Regions from separate parts of the Lysinibacillus sp. NPDC096418 genome, predicted to be linked through region 1. Evidence: riboswitches for the same ligand, from Rfam matches in the RefSeq annotation. Region 1 holds a riboswitch; the other holds the start of a gene.
What was found. Region 1 has a riboswitch for lysine ahead of ACIQZG_RS23605 (transporter substrate-binding domain-containing protein). Riboswitches for the same ligand answer to the same signal wherever they lie in the genome.
Positions count from the first base shown of each region.

Region 1 (7,706 bases):
TTTATCCTATACATGCTCTTTCTTTTGCTCATTCAAAGTAGTCTTTATAGTAACCGCCAACATTACCTGTGTTGTCGATAATGAAAACGAACTCTTCCGTCTCATTTTTCACTTCGTATTCTTTACCTACTGTTAACACGTTTGACACCAAATATTTTGATGCATTCGTATGTTTGCAAGTTACCGTACGAATTGTCGGTGCATCTTTCCATTTTAAATGTAACATCGTATATCTACCTCTCTTTACTAGCACTAAGCTAACCGCTTATAGTCTATTTTATACGATTTCTGTACTTTTGTGGAGAAAAAAACCATACTATTTCATATTTCGTCTAAAAAAGTGGTGTGCTAGCTCTTAACACTTATAATTAGCGACATATTAATGTGTTTTTCGATGTCTATCACCACTGTATCTTGAAATAATGTTACAATACTTTTAAGAGGTGTTCAAATGAGTTTTGGTGGTGTACCGCAATGGTTTTTCATTATCGCTATTGTGTTTGCAATCTGCTTTGTGCTAGTTGCAGAATGGAATTCGAGAAAATAAGTGAGCCCGATTAAATCGGACTCACTTATTTGTGTTTATTTTAATGTACGTTTTAAAAACTCTTTCGTACGTTCATGCTCTGGGTTTACTAACACTTTTGAAGGTGCTCCTTCTTCTACGATAACACCTTTATCCATAAAGACAACTCGGTCTGCTACTTCTTTCGCAAACTCCATTTCATGCGTAACAACTAGCATTGTATTGCCTTCCTTGGCTAGTTGACGCATTACCTTCAATACCTCCCCTACCATTTCAGGGTCAAGCGCTGAAGTCGGTTCATCAAATAGCATTACTTCTGGATTCATGGACAATGCACGCGCAATTGCAACACGCTGTTTTTGACCACCAGATAACTGTCGAGGCTTCGCGTTGACAAACTGAGACATACCTACAACTTCTAAATATTTCAACGCTACTTTTTCAGATTCTTCTTTTGAACGCTTCAATACTTTCACTTGTCCAACTGTACAATTTTTCAAGACATTATGGTTATTGAATAAATTAAACTGTTGAAATACCATTCCTAAATGAGTACGATATTCTTGAATATTGTGCTTTTCATCTAATATATTTTCACCTTTATAAATGATTCTTCCACCACTTGGCGTTTCGAGTAAGTTGATGCATCGTAAAAGTGTCGATTTTCCAGAGCCTGACGAGCCAATCAGACAAACTACTTCCCCTTTTTGGACTTGGAAATTCACATCCTTTAACACTTGGTTACGGCCAAATGATTTACTTAAATGTTCAATTTGAATGACTGCCATTTGTTCGTCCCCCTATATAATTTCTTTTTGTTCTTTTTTATAAGCATCTGGTCCATCAAGTCGTTTTTCTACATACAGTAAAATGCGTGAAGCTGTAAATGTCATGATGAAGTACAGTACACACGCTACAAAAAATGATTCAAAGTAACGGAAGTTATTACCCGAAATCGACTTTGTTTGGAAGAATAATTCTGTTACGCCGATAACACTTAATACCGCTGTATCTTTAATGTTCATAATTAACTGATTACCCGTAGCAGGTAAAATGTTACGTGCAACTTGTGGTAATACTACGTGAATCATTATCTGCAAATGATTCATACCTATTGCAGAAGCAGCTTCGTATTGTCCTTTATCGATGGATACTATACCACCTCGAACAATTTCAGCCATATACGCTCCTGTATTAAGTGAAACTACTAAAATACCAGCAGTAATAAAGTGCATATCAATACCAAATGCCATATCTAATCCGTAGTAAACTACCATTGCCTGTACAATCATTGGTGTACCACGGAAAAATTCAACGTAACATTTCAGTATAAAATTAAAAAGCTTTAAAACATAATGCTTTACGTTCTTTTTACGTGTTGGAATGGTATGCATAATTCCAATGAAAAATCCGATAAATGCACCAATAATTGTACTAATAATAGATATTAATAACGTATAATACGCCCCTCGTAAAAACATCTGCCAGTTGTTTTCTATAATTGAAAGAATCCATTCTATACTCATGCTGTTCCCCCTAAAAACGCAACAATTGCTTGTTCATTTATAAAACTAACACGGACTATACATATAGTCCGTGCAAATTGTATTACTGTGCTGCCGGTTGTTGAAGAATCGCTTCTTCCATAATTTTTTGACGATCGTCCTCAGAAATACCTTTTAGTATTCCATTGATTTTTTCTAGATTCGTATCACCTTTACGAATACCAACGGCAATAGAAGTATTAGCAATATCAGTATCAAAACCTTTACCAAATGATATGAACTTAAAGTTATCGTTGACACCTTGTGCTGACATTCCTTCAGAACGTGGAGCAACGTATGCATCAATTTCTCCAGCTTCTAATGCTTCACGCATCGCAGAGAAGCTCTCCATTGCTGTTTGTTTGTTAACGCCATCGAATTGATCGATTACATCGTAATTAGAAGTGTTTAACTGTGCTGTTACATTAGCACCTGAGAAATCTTGCATTGATGTTGCATCTTCATATTTACTGCCTTTTTTCACAATGATTCCGAAATCTTCAAATGACACAAACGTGAATTTGTCATTAGCAGCTTGTGCAGAAATTCCTTCTGGACGTTCCGCTACGTAACCATCGATTTTCCCTGCTTCTAATGCTACACGCATTGCAGGAAAGCTTTCCATTGCTGTTTGTTTCTTAACTCCTTGGATTTGATCGATAACATCATAGTTAGAAGTGTTTAACTGAGAAGTAATTTTAGCTCCTGAAAAGTCTTGAATTGATTCAGCTGATTCATATTTACTGCCTTTTTTAATAACCATTACGAAATCAGATGTATAATAGTTTTCTGTGAAGTCAATCGTTTTTTTACGATTTTCTGTTGGAGACATCCCTGCTATAATGGCATCAATTTTTTTTGATTGAAGTGCTGGTACTAAACCATCCCACTCCATTTTAACAATTACTAATTCTTTCCCTAAACCCTCAGCTATTTTTTTAGCCATTTGAATATCATACCCACCTGCATATTCAGCATTGTCTGCAATTTTCACTGCTCCATTTGAATCATCTTGTTGCGTCCAGTTAAATGGCGGGTAACCAGCTTCCATCCCAATTCGAAGCTCGCCCCCTTCTTTAGTTGTAGCACTTCCACCTGCCGTTTCTTCTTTTTTGTCACTAGTGCCACAGGCAGCTAACATAATGGCAGTCATTACTGTTAACATGAATAATAACCATTTTCTCTTCATGAAATCTTCTCCTTTTCTGTAAAAAAATAAGACAACTGTATGAAAAAAACGACCTAAGTTTAGAACTTAGGTCGTACGTTATCAGCAGTTGCCCAAATCCTCACTATAACTTCCATGTTTCCGAGATAGCACAACCTAGTAAACTGGAATTAGATTTACTAGGACAGTCCTGCAACTATTAATTGCAGACCCAGTATAAAAGTACGAGCTCCTTTTATACTTCGGCGACATTTCCTTCTCCATTGCGTCTACGCTTGCTTATACTCAACAATGAACTAATAAATATCGCGCCTCTACCTCACATAGAACGTGAGGTGAAAATATTTAATTGATAAATAGATACTACTATAGCATCACACTTTTAGTCAAGATAATTTCATCATTTTTCTGACTTTTTTAAATTTAATAGCAAGAATCCATTTAGATTTTCCTATCATAAAAGTCTTAGTACAAAAAAAGTGCTACGAAACAAGTTTGTCTCGTAGCACTTTCGTAACTTAAAATTATGAATTCAATAATAAATCTTCTGGGTTTTCAAGAAGCTCTTTAACTGTTTTTAAGAAACCTACAGAATCTTTACCATCGATAATACGGTGGTCATAAGATAATGCTAAGTACATCATTGGACGGATTGCAACCTCACCGTCAACTTCAACTGGACGTTTTTTGATTGAGTGCATACCAAGGATAGCTGCTTGTGTACCGTTCATAATTGGTGTTGACATTAATGAACCGAATACACCACCATTTGTGATTGTGAATGAGCCACCAGATAAGTCATTTAGACCTAATTTTTTGTCGCGTGCTTTTTTCGCTAAGTCTGCAATTGAGTTTTCAATTTCAGAGAAGTTTTTACGGTCAGCATCGCGTACAACTGGTACAACTAGTCCTTCTTCAGTAGATACTGCTACACCAATATCAAAGAAGTTGTTTAAGTGGATTTCATCGCCAACAATTTGAGCGTTCACGTATGGATATTTTTTAAGAGCTGCAACTACTGCTTTTGTGAAGAATGACATGAAACCAAGTTTAGAACCTGTTGATTCAAAGAACTGGTCTTTTTTACGAGAGCGAAGTGCCATCACATTTGTCATATCGACTTCGTTGAAAGTAGTTAACATAGCTGTTGATTGTTTAACTTCTAATAGACGTTTTGCAATTGTTTGACGACGACGGCTCATTTTTTCAACCGTTACACGTGATTCGTCAACTGCAACGACCGCTTTAGGAGCTGCTGCTACTGGTGCTGCTACTACTGGTGCAGTTCCGTGTGCCGCTACGTCTTGTACACGTACACGACCTTGTGGATCTACAGGAGATACAGCTGCAAGGTCAATCCCTTTTTCACGAGCAAGCTTGCGTGCCGCTGGAGAAGCGATAACGCGTTCACCAGAAGTTTCTTCTACTACTGGTGCAGGTGCTGCTTGTGGAGTTGGAACTGCCACAGCTTCAACTGCTGCTGCTGGAGCAGGTGCTGCACCTTCGCCAGCCTCTACAACTGCGATTACTTGTCCTACAAGAACAGTATCACCTTCGCCAGCAAGAATTTGTGTTAACACACCAGCTTCTTCAGAAATGATTTCTGCATTTACTTTATCAGTTTCAAGTTCAACGATGAACTCACCTTTTTCTACACGGTCGCCCACTTTTTTAACCCATTGAGCGATGCTACCTTCTGTAATCGATTCTGCTAATTCAGGGACTTTAATTTCAGCCACTTTCATTTCCTCCTTTGATGTTTACAAACATCTTATTTCACATGTAAGGCTACCATACTTATAGCCTTACATGCCATAGTTATATCAAAATTGTTTCAACGTAATTGCTCCTGCTGCTTTGTAGTCAGTAAAGGAAAAAATTGACGTATAGACTTAACTATTCATTTGATTGCCAATGAATATAGTGAATTATTTTGCTAATGCTTCTGCAAGTAATTTTGCTTGTGCTGCTTTATGTGAGTCTGCATCACCTTCAGCAGTTGAAGACATAGCTGGACGACCAACATATGTTAATTTTTTGCCGTTATCGTTAGCAATATCAATCATATATTGTGTTGCAAATAAGTATGAACCTTGGTTTTTCGGTTCTTCTTGTACCCATACAAGTTCTTTTGCATTTGGATAGCGTTTAACGATAGCTGCAATTTTCTCTTCTGGGAATGGATAAAGCTGCTCTACTCTTACAATGTGTAAGTGGTCGAACTCAGAACCGTCACCAATTTGGTCAGCTAAGTCAATTGTTACTTTACCTGAACCGAATAGAATACGCTCTACTTTATCTGGGTTACCGCCAAGACCATCTTGTTCAAGCACTGTTTGGAAGCTTCCTTGTGACAGCTGTTCAGCAGTTGCACCAGCAAGTGGGTGACGAAGTAAATATTTAGGTGTTACAACAACTAACGGACGAATAGAATCTGTACCTAGCATTGCTGCTTGACGACGTAATAAGTGGTAGTAGTTTGCTGCATTTGAGCAGTATGCTACAGTCCAGTTATTTTCAGCTGAAAGTTGTAAATAACGTTCCATACGGCTTGAAGAGTGCTCTGGACCTTGCCCTTCATAACCATGTGGTAATAGCATTACTAAGCCTGATTTTTGACCCCATTTAGCACGACTTGATGAGATAAAGTTATCAAACATAACTTGTGCCATATTCGCAAAGTCGCCAAATTGAGCTTCCCAAACAGATAAGCTATTTGGATTTTCCATGTTATAACCATATTCGAAGCCTACTACACCTGCTTCAGTAAGTGGTGAATTGTAAACAGCGAATGAAGCTTTCGCATCAGAAATATTGTGAAGCGGTGTAAACTCGCTATTGTTATTTTTATCATGTAACACTAAGTGACGTTGCGAGAACGTACCACGTTGTGCATCTTGACCTGTGAAGCGTACAGACTTACCATCTTGTAGGATTGAAGCATACGCCAAAGTTTCTGCATGGCCCCAGTCAATTTTGCCTGTTTCAAATGCATCTTCACGCTTTTTCAAAATTTTAGAAAGTTTATTTTGTGGTTCGAAACTTTCAGGCCAAGCTAGTAATTCTTCATTAATTTTTTTCAGGCGATCTTTATCTACTCCTGTTTCTACAACAGGGAAACCATCTTTTACCGCGTCTGGCATTTCAATGATGATATGTTCTGCTGTTTCGCCTACTTCTTTAACGTGATCATAAGATGCTTGCATTTCAGCATAAACAGTTGTGTCTAATGTAGCTACTTCATCATTTGTAACAACACCTTCAGATGCTAATTGCTCACCGTAAAGAACACGAACTGTAGGGTGTTTCGGCACAATAGCATATGTTTGTGGGTTTGTAACTGTTGGATCATCTGTTTCATTATGACCGTAACGACGGTAACCGATTAAATCCACTAAAATATCTTTACCGAATTTTTGACGATATTCAAATGCGAAACGCGCTACTTGCACAACTGCTTCTGGTGCATCGGCATTCACGTGTACAACTGGTACTTCAAAACCTTTAGCAGGGTCCGAAGAATATACAGAAGAACGTGAATCAAAGTGTTCCGTAGTGAAGCCAATCATATTATTCGAGATCACATGGATTGAACCACCAGTAGAGAAACCGCTAGTTTTTGCAAAGTTTAAAGTTTCTGTTACAATTCCTTGTCCTGGGAATGCAGCATCACCATGTACTAAAACTGCTAATGATTTAGATACATCTTGTGTTGGTGCGCCAGCATTTGTTGTATCATCTTGTGCTGCACGTGTTTGACCTGCAACAATTGGTGCTACTACTTCTAAGTGAGATGGATTGTATGCAAGTTTTATTTTCATACCTGTTGGGCTTGTATATGTTGCACCCATGTGGTATTTTACGTCATTTGTCCAACCTTTAGTAATTTCTAATGACCCATCTTTTGGTAAGAAATGTTCATTTGAAACGTGTGCAAAGTCAGCGAACATCATATCGTACGGTTTACGTACAATGTGTGTAAGAACGTTTAAGCGACCACGGTGAGCCATACCAATTTGGAGATTTTTCATATTGTTAGCATTTGATTGATTAGAGATTTCATCCATTAATACAACCAATGTATCTAAACCTTCAATTGAGAAACGTTTTTGCCCTACAAAAGTTTTATGGATGAATTTTTCAAAGCCTTCAACTCGAGTTAAACGATCTAAAATCGCTTTCTTCTCTTCCACAGTAAGTTTAGCTTTTAAAGAACCAGATTCGATTTTACTTTGAATCCAAGCACGCTCCTCAGGATGCACAACATGTGCAAACTCAAAAGCAATTTTGTCAGTATATAATGATTTAAGGTAATTTATAGCATCTTTTCCATTATTAACGCTTACAGGCACTTCGTTAAAGAAAAGCGCTGCTGGCATCTCAACTAAATCTGATTCAGTTAAGCCATATGCACTTAATTCAATACGAGAAGTATCTAATTTGCGATCTTTTAATGGGTAAATATCAG
Region 1 is NZ_JBIWEY010000057.1:9,547-17,252, reverse strand. It holds gene ACIQZG_RS23620 (DUF6501 family protein) at 29-226, opposite strand; gene ACIQZG_RS23615 (amino acid ABC transporter ATP-binding protein) at 583-1,314, opposite strand; gene ACIQZG_RS23610 (amino acid ABC transporter permease) at 1,327-2,052, opposite strand; gene ACIQZG_RS23605 (transporter substrate-binding domain-containing protein) at 2,135-3,259, opposite strand; lysine riboswitch at 3,378-3,563, opposite strand; gene odhB (2-oxoglutarate dehydrogenase complex dihydrolipoyllysine-residue succinyltransferase) at 3,763-4,977, opposite strand; gene ACIQZG_RS23595 (2-oxoglutarate dehydrogenase E1 component) at 5,167-7,706, opposite strand, start outside.

Region 2 (7,706 bases), on a different contig from region 1:
TGTGGGTGACCCACATTCCGTGTCATTTACAAAGATTTGCGAGTCACTAGGGTGGAAAGGTGAAGGGACAGCGTTTGATGTGTTACCTCTTGTTGTACAGGTGGATGAGCGTTCGCCACAAGTGTTTTCAATTCCACAGGAGTCCATATTAGAAGTGCCAATTCGTCATCCTGAGCGTGAGGAAGTTGATGCACTGGGTATGAAATGGTATGCAGTGCCGATTATTTCGAGCATGCGCATCCAAATGGCGGGTATCGATTTTCAGGCAGCACCTTTTAATGGTTGGTATATGGGTACAGAAATAGGTGCACGCAATTTAGCCGATCATGACCGCTACGATATACTTCCAGCTATAGCTAACATTTTCGGGCTTGATACAACAAAGCAAGCATCACTTTGGAAAGACCGTGCACTTGTAGAGCTTAACATTGCCGTGTTGCATTCCTTTAAAGAAGACGGTGTGAGCATTGTCGATCACCACACAGCAGCACAGCAATTTAAGCTATTTGAGGAGGCTGAGGCTACTGCAGGGCGTGAATTTACTGGGAACTGGAGTTGGCTTATTCCACCGTTATCGCCAGCAGCAACGCATATTTTTCACAAACCGTATGTGAATGTGTACAACACACCAAATTATTTCTACCAAAAGCCACCCTATTAAGTAAAAAAGGCATCTCATCGTAATATAGATGAGATGCCTTTTTATAACTAACTAATTCACATATTCATTTTTGGAAGCCCTCATAGCACTTGCAAATAGTAATAACACCACAACAATAAATAGCCAGCCTGCAATGTCCCAGCCGCCGAGTAGATCGTGTAAATAGCCAAATAATATAGGACCAGAGGCAGCAAGTAAATAGCCGGCAGACTGTGCAAAGCCTGATAAATCAGCAGCTTCGTAGGCTGTACGCGTTCGTAATGTAAATAACATCATAGCCAGTGCGAACGAAGCACCGCCAGCTAGTCCTAAAAATACCATCCAAAGAACAGCCAAACTTGTCCACTCCATGACTAGACCGATAAAGCCAATTAAATAAAACGCTGTAAAAATTATTACGAGTGGGCGTTGAGATTTCATTTTACTAGCGAAAATAGGTGTAAGAATAGCCATTGGAATTTGTGAGAACTGCATTGCTGAGAACATCCATCCAGCACGCTCTGCTGGTAAGCCTTGAGCTATATAGATTTCAGGAATCCAAGCAGCAGTTGTGTAAAATAGTAGAGATTGTAAGCCCATGGCGCCAGTTACTGCCCAAGTTACTGGGGATTTCCACAATGGGATACGAGCGTTCGTAGTAGCAACAGTGGATTCAGGATTATTGAACTTCAATTGTGGAATCCAAATAAGTATTGTGATGACAACAAGGACAATAGATAGTGCGAGCGCTCCTTGCCAGCCAAATGATGAATTAGCAATCGGATAACTAATACCCGCTCCAATACCTGCGGAAAGGTTCATTGACATTGTGAAGCAAGCCATTAGTAAACCGACGTGATAAGGAAATTTCAATTTTAGAAGGCCTGGAATTAGTACATTCCCAAAAGAGATTGCAACGCCAATAAGTATCGTTCCGAATACAAGTAATTCCGTTGTACCAAGTGAGCGCAATACGATACCAAGCGCCAGCAAAATTGTTGATAATAGTAATGTTAATTCTAGTCCAAGTTTGCGTGCCACAACAGGTGCAAATGGTGACACCACTGCAAAGGCCAGCAATGGGATGGTCGTTAAAAAGCCTGCCAATACATTAGATATACCAAGTCCTTCGCGAATGAAGGAAATTGATGGACCAACGGCAGTTAGTGGCATACGTAAAGTAGAGGCTATAAATATAATACCAATGACAAGTAATAATGTCGTACCTGTCCAGCTTATTTTTTTACTAGAATAAGTAGAGTGTTCATGAGTCGTCAAAGTTAAGACCTCCTGAATTAAAAGTTATAATTCGAATCACTATATCATTTTATCATACTAAAAAAAATGGTAGAAAGTTCACAAAATACTGAATATTATTATGTGCATTGAAATGTATATTGGTATATGTTAAGATTTATACATCATAAATTTAATAAATTAATGCCTCATGTTTGTATTGAGGTAGAGGTCGCGTTATTTAAGAGTATGCTAATGGAAATGACAAGCATTAATGAAATTAGCTGAAAGGAAATATCGCCGAAGTGTGAAGGGACTTGAAAACTTCATGCTGGGGCTGTCTCCGAAAGGAACAGAACTGTCACGTTTTGATCGACGTGTTGTGCTATCGAGTTTTAAAGAACAGAGGAATTCTACTTAGCCATCGCATCGTGTTGTGATGGTGTTTTTTTGCCTCTAAAAAGGAAGGAAGCAAATAACGTGAGTGAGATAAAAGTAAATCAGTTAGGGAATAAAGCTCCGAAACTGAAAAAAGAATTGAAAAGTCGTCATATCACTATGATTTCTCTTGGTGGAACAATTGGTACAGGGCTATTTTTAGCAAGTGGTGGTGCAATAGCTCAGGCAGGTCCTGGGGGTGCGCTACTAGCCTATGCATTAATCGGGGTCATGGTGTACTTCTTAATGACAAGTCTAGGTGAGATGGCCGCATATATGCCATCCTCGGGTTCATTTAGTACGTATGCTACAAAATTTGTCGATCCAGCATTGGGCTTCGCACTTGGCTGGAACTACTGGTATAACTGGGCAATTACAATTGCAGCAGAAATTGCAGCTGTATCGCTTATTATGAAATATTGGTTCCCAGATAGCTCTTCTGCATTATGGACAGTCATGTTCATTGCAATTGTTTTAACATTTAACTTATTATCTGTAAAAAGCTATGGTGAAAGTGAATATTGGTTTTCGATGATTAAAGTCGCAACGGTAATAGTATTCATCATCGTCAGCATACTAATGATTTTCGGTATTTTAGGTGGACAAGCTCCGGTAGGCTTTACGAATTTCTTCATTAGTGATGGGCCGTTCCATGGTGGTTTCTTAGCGACATTCGGTATCTTCTTGGCAGCAGGTTTCTCGTTCCAAGGGACAGAATTATTAGGGGTTACGGCTGGTGAAACAGATGACCCAGGTAAAAACATTCCAAAGGCTGTAAAATCAGTTTTCTGGCGTATTATTTTATTCTATATTTTAGCGATTGCTGCAATCGGGATGTTGATTCCATTTACAGATGAGCGTTTACTATCTGAAGATATTGCTGTATCACCGTTTACATTAGTATTCGACCGCTTAGGTATTGCTTTCGCCGCTTCATTTATGAATGCGATTATTTTAACGGCGATGCTTTCGGCAGGTAACTCAGGGCTTTACGCAGCGTCACGTATGCTATGGAATCTTGCAGTAGATGGGCATGCACCGAAAATTTTCATGAAACTTAGCCGTCGTGGTATTCCTATTTATGCGTTACTAGTGACATTAGCAGTAGGAAGTTTAGCGTTTCTTGCCTCATTCTTTGGTGATGGCGTTGTCTATATGTGGTTACTGAACGCTTCTGGTATGTCAGGCTTCATTGCATGGCTTGGAATTGCGATAAGTCACTATCGTTTCCGTAAAGCATTTGAGGCACAAGGTTTGGATCTAAAATTACTGCCGTATAAATCGAAATTATTCCCGTTTGGTCCGTTATTCGCCTTTACGGTATGTATGATTGTTGTTTTAGGTCAGAACTACACAGCCTTTGTGGGAGGAACAATTGACTGGTATGGTGTGCTTGTATCATACATTGGTATTCCACTGTTTTTAGCGCTTTGGTTTGGCTATAAAATAAAAAATAAAACAAAAATTGTTCCACTGAAAAATTGTGATTTAACTGTGGAGAAATAAAGAGAACGAGGTGCACCTACGCACCTCGTTTTTTATTGTTAAGGAAACTATAGATTTTTTATTTTTGGATAACCTAGGGCATTGTCGCCGTCTAGGCTAAAGCACTACATCCTCGAGCGAAAGTGGTGAAGCGTTTACTTTCGCAAGTAGCTGTCGGATGTAAACGAGCGCTTTAGCGCATTTGTTATGCAAAAATCGTCTGCCAAAGCAGATAAATATTCAAGCTAACAACAATTGCTACGACAATCCAGCCGAGAATGGAAGTGATTTTATGATTCACTAGGCCACCCATAATTTCTTTTTTACTCGTAAACATGACAAGGGGGACAAGAGCAAAGGCTATCCCGAATGACAAGATCACTTGACTTAAGACAAGTGCATGAGTTGCATTTACACCAGATGCAATTATGGCAAGTGGTGGAATCATTGTAATGGCACGACGTAAATAAAGTGGAATTCGTCTTCTGATAAATCCCTGCATGACAACATCTCCAGCTAGCGTACCCACAGAAGAACTTGCCAAACCAGCGATCAGTAGCCCGAGTCCAAATGAAATAGCAGCCATCGGACCTAGTGCATCACGTAGTCCATTAAATGCTACGTCTAAATCTTCTACCACAAGCCCCTGTGTATGGAACACTGCCGCAGCAATGATGAGCATACTCATATTGATGGCACCTGCAATAATCATAGCTACTACGATATCGATAAACTCAAAGCGGAATATACGGCGTTTTTCACTTTCATTACGTCCGACAATCCGACTTTGTGTTAAAGAGGAATGTAAGTAAATAGCATGAGGCATTACTGTTGCCCCTAAAATTCCTGTAGCAAGTAATAGTGAATCTACTCCTTCGAATTGAGGTGTTAACATTCCCATAGCCACGCCGCCCCAGTCAGGCTGTGCTAAAAAAGTTTGAAATGCAAACGCCATTACCACAATGAGTACCATGCCCGAAATGCCAGCTTCAAAGGCACGAAAACCACGTCGTTGTAATTCTAAAATAGCAAATGAGCCAACCGCGGTAATGAGAGCAGCAGGAAGCATTGGGATGTTAAATAGCAAGTATAGACCAAGTGCTGCACCGATAAATTCAGCAAGATCGGTTGCAATGATGACGAGCTCAGCTTGAATCCATAAAAAGATAGATGTTTTTTTAGAGAAGTTTTCCCGTGAGATTTCTGGCAAGTTTTTACCTGTCGCAATACCGAGTTTAGCTGATAAGGATTGAATGAGCACCGCCATTAAATTTGAAAAAGCAATAACCCATAAAAGTAAATAGCCGTACTGTGAACCAGCAGTAATATTCGTTGCGAAGTTGCCCGGATCTATATAGGCAACTGCTGCGATAAAAGCTGGGCCAAGAAAAGGTAAAATACGTCGCCAACCTTTTACATCCCCATCCAAAACTGCCTCTGCTGTTGTCTTTGTAATTTTTTTATAAACCATAATGTGCCCCCATTCTTTATTAAAAGTATCGTTATCGAAAAAATGTTTCTCTAAGGAAAGTTTAGTTATATTTTATGGCTACTTTTTTGAAAAATACAGTTATTTGCCTAAATACTAAAATAAATAAAATCTACAGTAAATGAAGGCATACTTGCAGAGCTAGTCTAGATACAACTTATTTCTAATCATTTTCTAATTAGACTTTCACCCCCCGCATCGTTTACGATTAAAAAAAACTTGAGGAATGACGCCATATGACGAATCGGATTTTAATTATAGAAGATGAAGAAAGTATTGCACGTGTATTACAGCTGGAGTTGCAATTTGAGGGGTATGAAGCAGAGATGGCGCACACTGGGACGGATGGATTGCTGAAATATCGGGAACAAAATTGGGACTTGGTGTTACTTGATATTATGCTACCTGAAATGAGTGGGTTAGATGTGTTAAAACGTATTCGTGCAACGGAATCGTATACCCCTGTCATTATGTTGACGGCAAAGGGGGAGGTAGAAGATAAGGTCAAGGGTCTCGATCTCGGCGCAAACGACTATATGACAAAGCCTTTTGAAATTGAAGAGTTGCTGGCAAGAATTCGCACAGCACTAAGGTTTTCAAAGCGACCCATCGAGCAAGAACCACAGACTACTTTCGGACAATTATCAATTAATGAACAAACGCGTGATGTTTTATATTTCGGGGAGCATGTGTATTTGACTCCGCGGGAATACGAGCTTTTGCTTTACTTACTGAGGCATCCAAAGCAGGTACTAACACGAGAGCAAATTTTAGAAGCGGTGTGGGGCTATAATTACTATGGTGATACGAATGTTGTTGATGTATATATCCGTTATGTTCGTCAAAAACTTGAGGCGGCGAACAACACGCCAATTATTCAGACGGTTCGTGGCGTTGGGTACGTCTTAAAGGGGTCAGCGAATGAAGCTTAAAACCAAAATTCATTTGCTAACGACTTTGCTCATGCTAGTGATTTTAGTGGCGACGAATATTGGCGTATATTTTTTGTATGAAGAGCTTGCGTACGATACCGAATATAAGCAGTTGCAACATCGTGGGGATGAACTAAGTACGGCGCTTAGCAAGCTGGAGGTACAGACGAATATACAGCAGGTAATTCGTGCGTACATGCCAACGGATGGAGCAGTTCATGTTTATGATGAAAGGCAGAACTTGAAAATGAAGGTACAGGCGACCCTTGATATGCAAGATGCGAAATATATTACATTCGAGATGCCGGCAATTTGGCCTGATGGGACGGTTGTAGAAATTGAACTAGTTCAGTCAATGGAAGAAGTAATGAGGACAATGAGTTTGCTGAAAATTATTTTAATACTGGTGACGCTTTTGGCAGCAATTCCTATCCTTTTAGCCAGCCTCGCATTAAGTCGCCTCATTCTACAGCCACTTGAACGGTTAAGTACTACGATGAAAAAAAGTGCGGATACTGGAAAGTACGAGAAAATCGAGTTAACGGACAAGGGCAAAGATGAGTTAACCGAAATAAGTCGGACCTTTAATGGCATGATGGAGAAGCTCGAACAGCATTATCAAAAACAGCAGCAATTTGTATCAAATGCTTCCCATGAACTGAAAACACCTATTACAGTTATTGAAAGCTACGCAAAATTACTTCTACGTCGAGGTTTTGATAATGAAGCGGTTACCAAAGAGTCACTACAAGCAATAGCCAATGAATCTGCACGTATGCATGAGATGGTATTACAGCTACTAGAACTAGCAAAAAACAAGGAACAGTTAGATGTCCAGTGGGAACAAATAGAGCTAGCATCCTTACTAGAAAATACAGCAACACAAATGCAGCAAGCATATCATAGACCTTTTATCGTAGATGAGGCTGTACCAGACCACATTTATAGCGATGAAAAAATGCTCAAGCAGCTACTGTTCATCTTACTTGATAATGCACGCAAATATAGTGAGGGCAAGATACAGATACATGCGTCTGAAGATAATCAATATGTTTTTGTTACGATTCAAGATTTTGGTGATGGGATTCCAGAGGAGCATCTATCACATTTATTTGAACGTTTTTACCGCGTGGGTAAGGACCGCAATCGTAAAACAGGTGGTACTGGTCTAGGGCTTGCGATTGCCAAAGAGCTTGCAAATCAGCTACTGATTAAGATAGAAGTCGAAAGTGCAGTGGGCAAAGGTTCAAGCTTTACGTTATGCATACCAAAGGAGGAGCAGCAATGAAGAAATGGCTTATAACAATTACTGTTATCATTATCGTTTGTGCTGTTGCTCTTTTGTTTTTTCAGGAACGTTTCGCAAAAGAGGAACCGTTGAGTAAGAAGGAAGCAATCACCCATATTCAAAGTTTGTACAATGGGCAGGTCAAGCACATAAAGAAACAAGGTAATAAATATAAAATTGAACTTCTTCGCAATGATG
Region 2 is NZ_JBIWEY010000007.1:137,590-145,295, reverse strand. It holds gene ACIQZG_RS08935 (nitric oxide synthase oxygenase) at 1-661, shown strand, start outside; gene ACIQZG_RS08930 (CynX/NimT family MFS transporter) at 713-1,918, opposite strand; lysine riboswitch at 2,095-2,272, shown strand; gene ACIQZG_RS08925 (amino acid permease) at 2,357-3,820, shown strand; gene ACIQZG_RS08920 (Nramp family divalent metal transporter) at 4,005-5,270, opposite strand; gene ACIQZG_RS08915 (response regulator transcription factor) at 5,525-6,220, shown strand; gene ACIQZG_RS08910 (HAMP domain-containing sensor histidine kinase) at 6,210-7,508, shown strand; gene ACIQZG_RS08905 (PepSY domain-containing protein) at 7,505-7,706, shown strand, end outside.
Region 2: another riboswitch for lysine. It lies ahead of ACIQZG_RS08925 (amino acid permease); the one in region 1 lies ahead of ACIQZG_RS23605 (transporter substrate-binding domain-containing protein).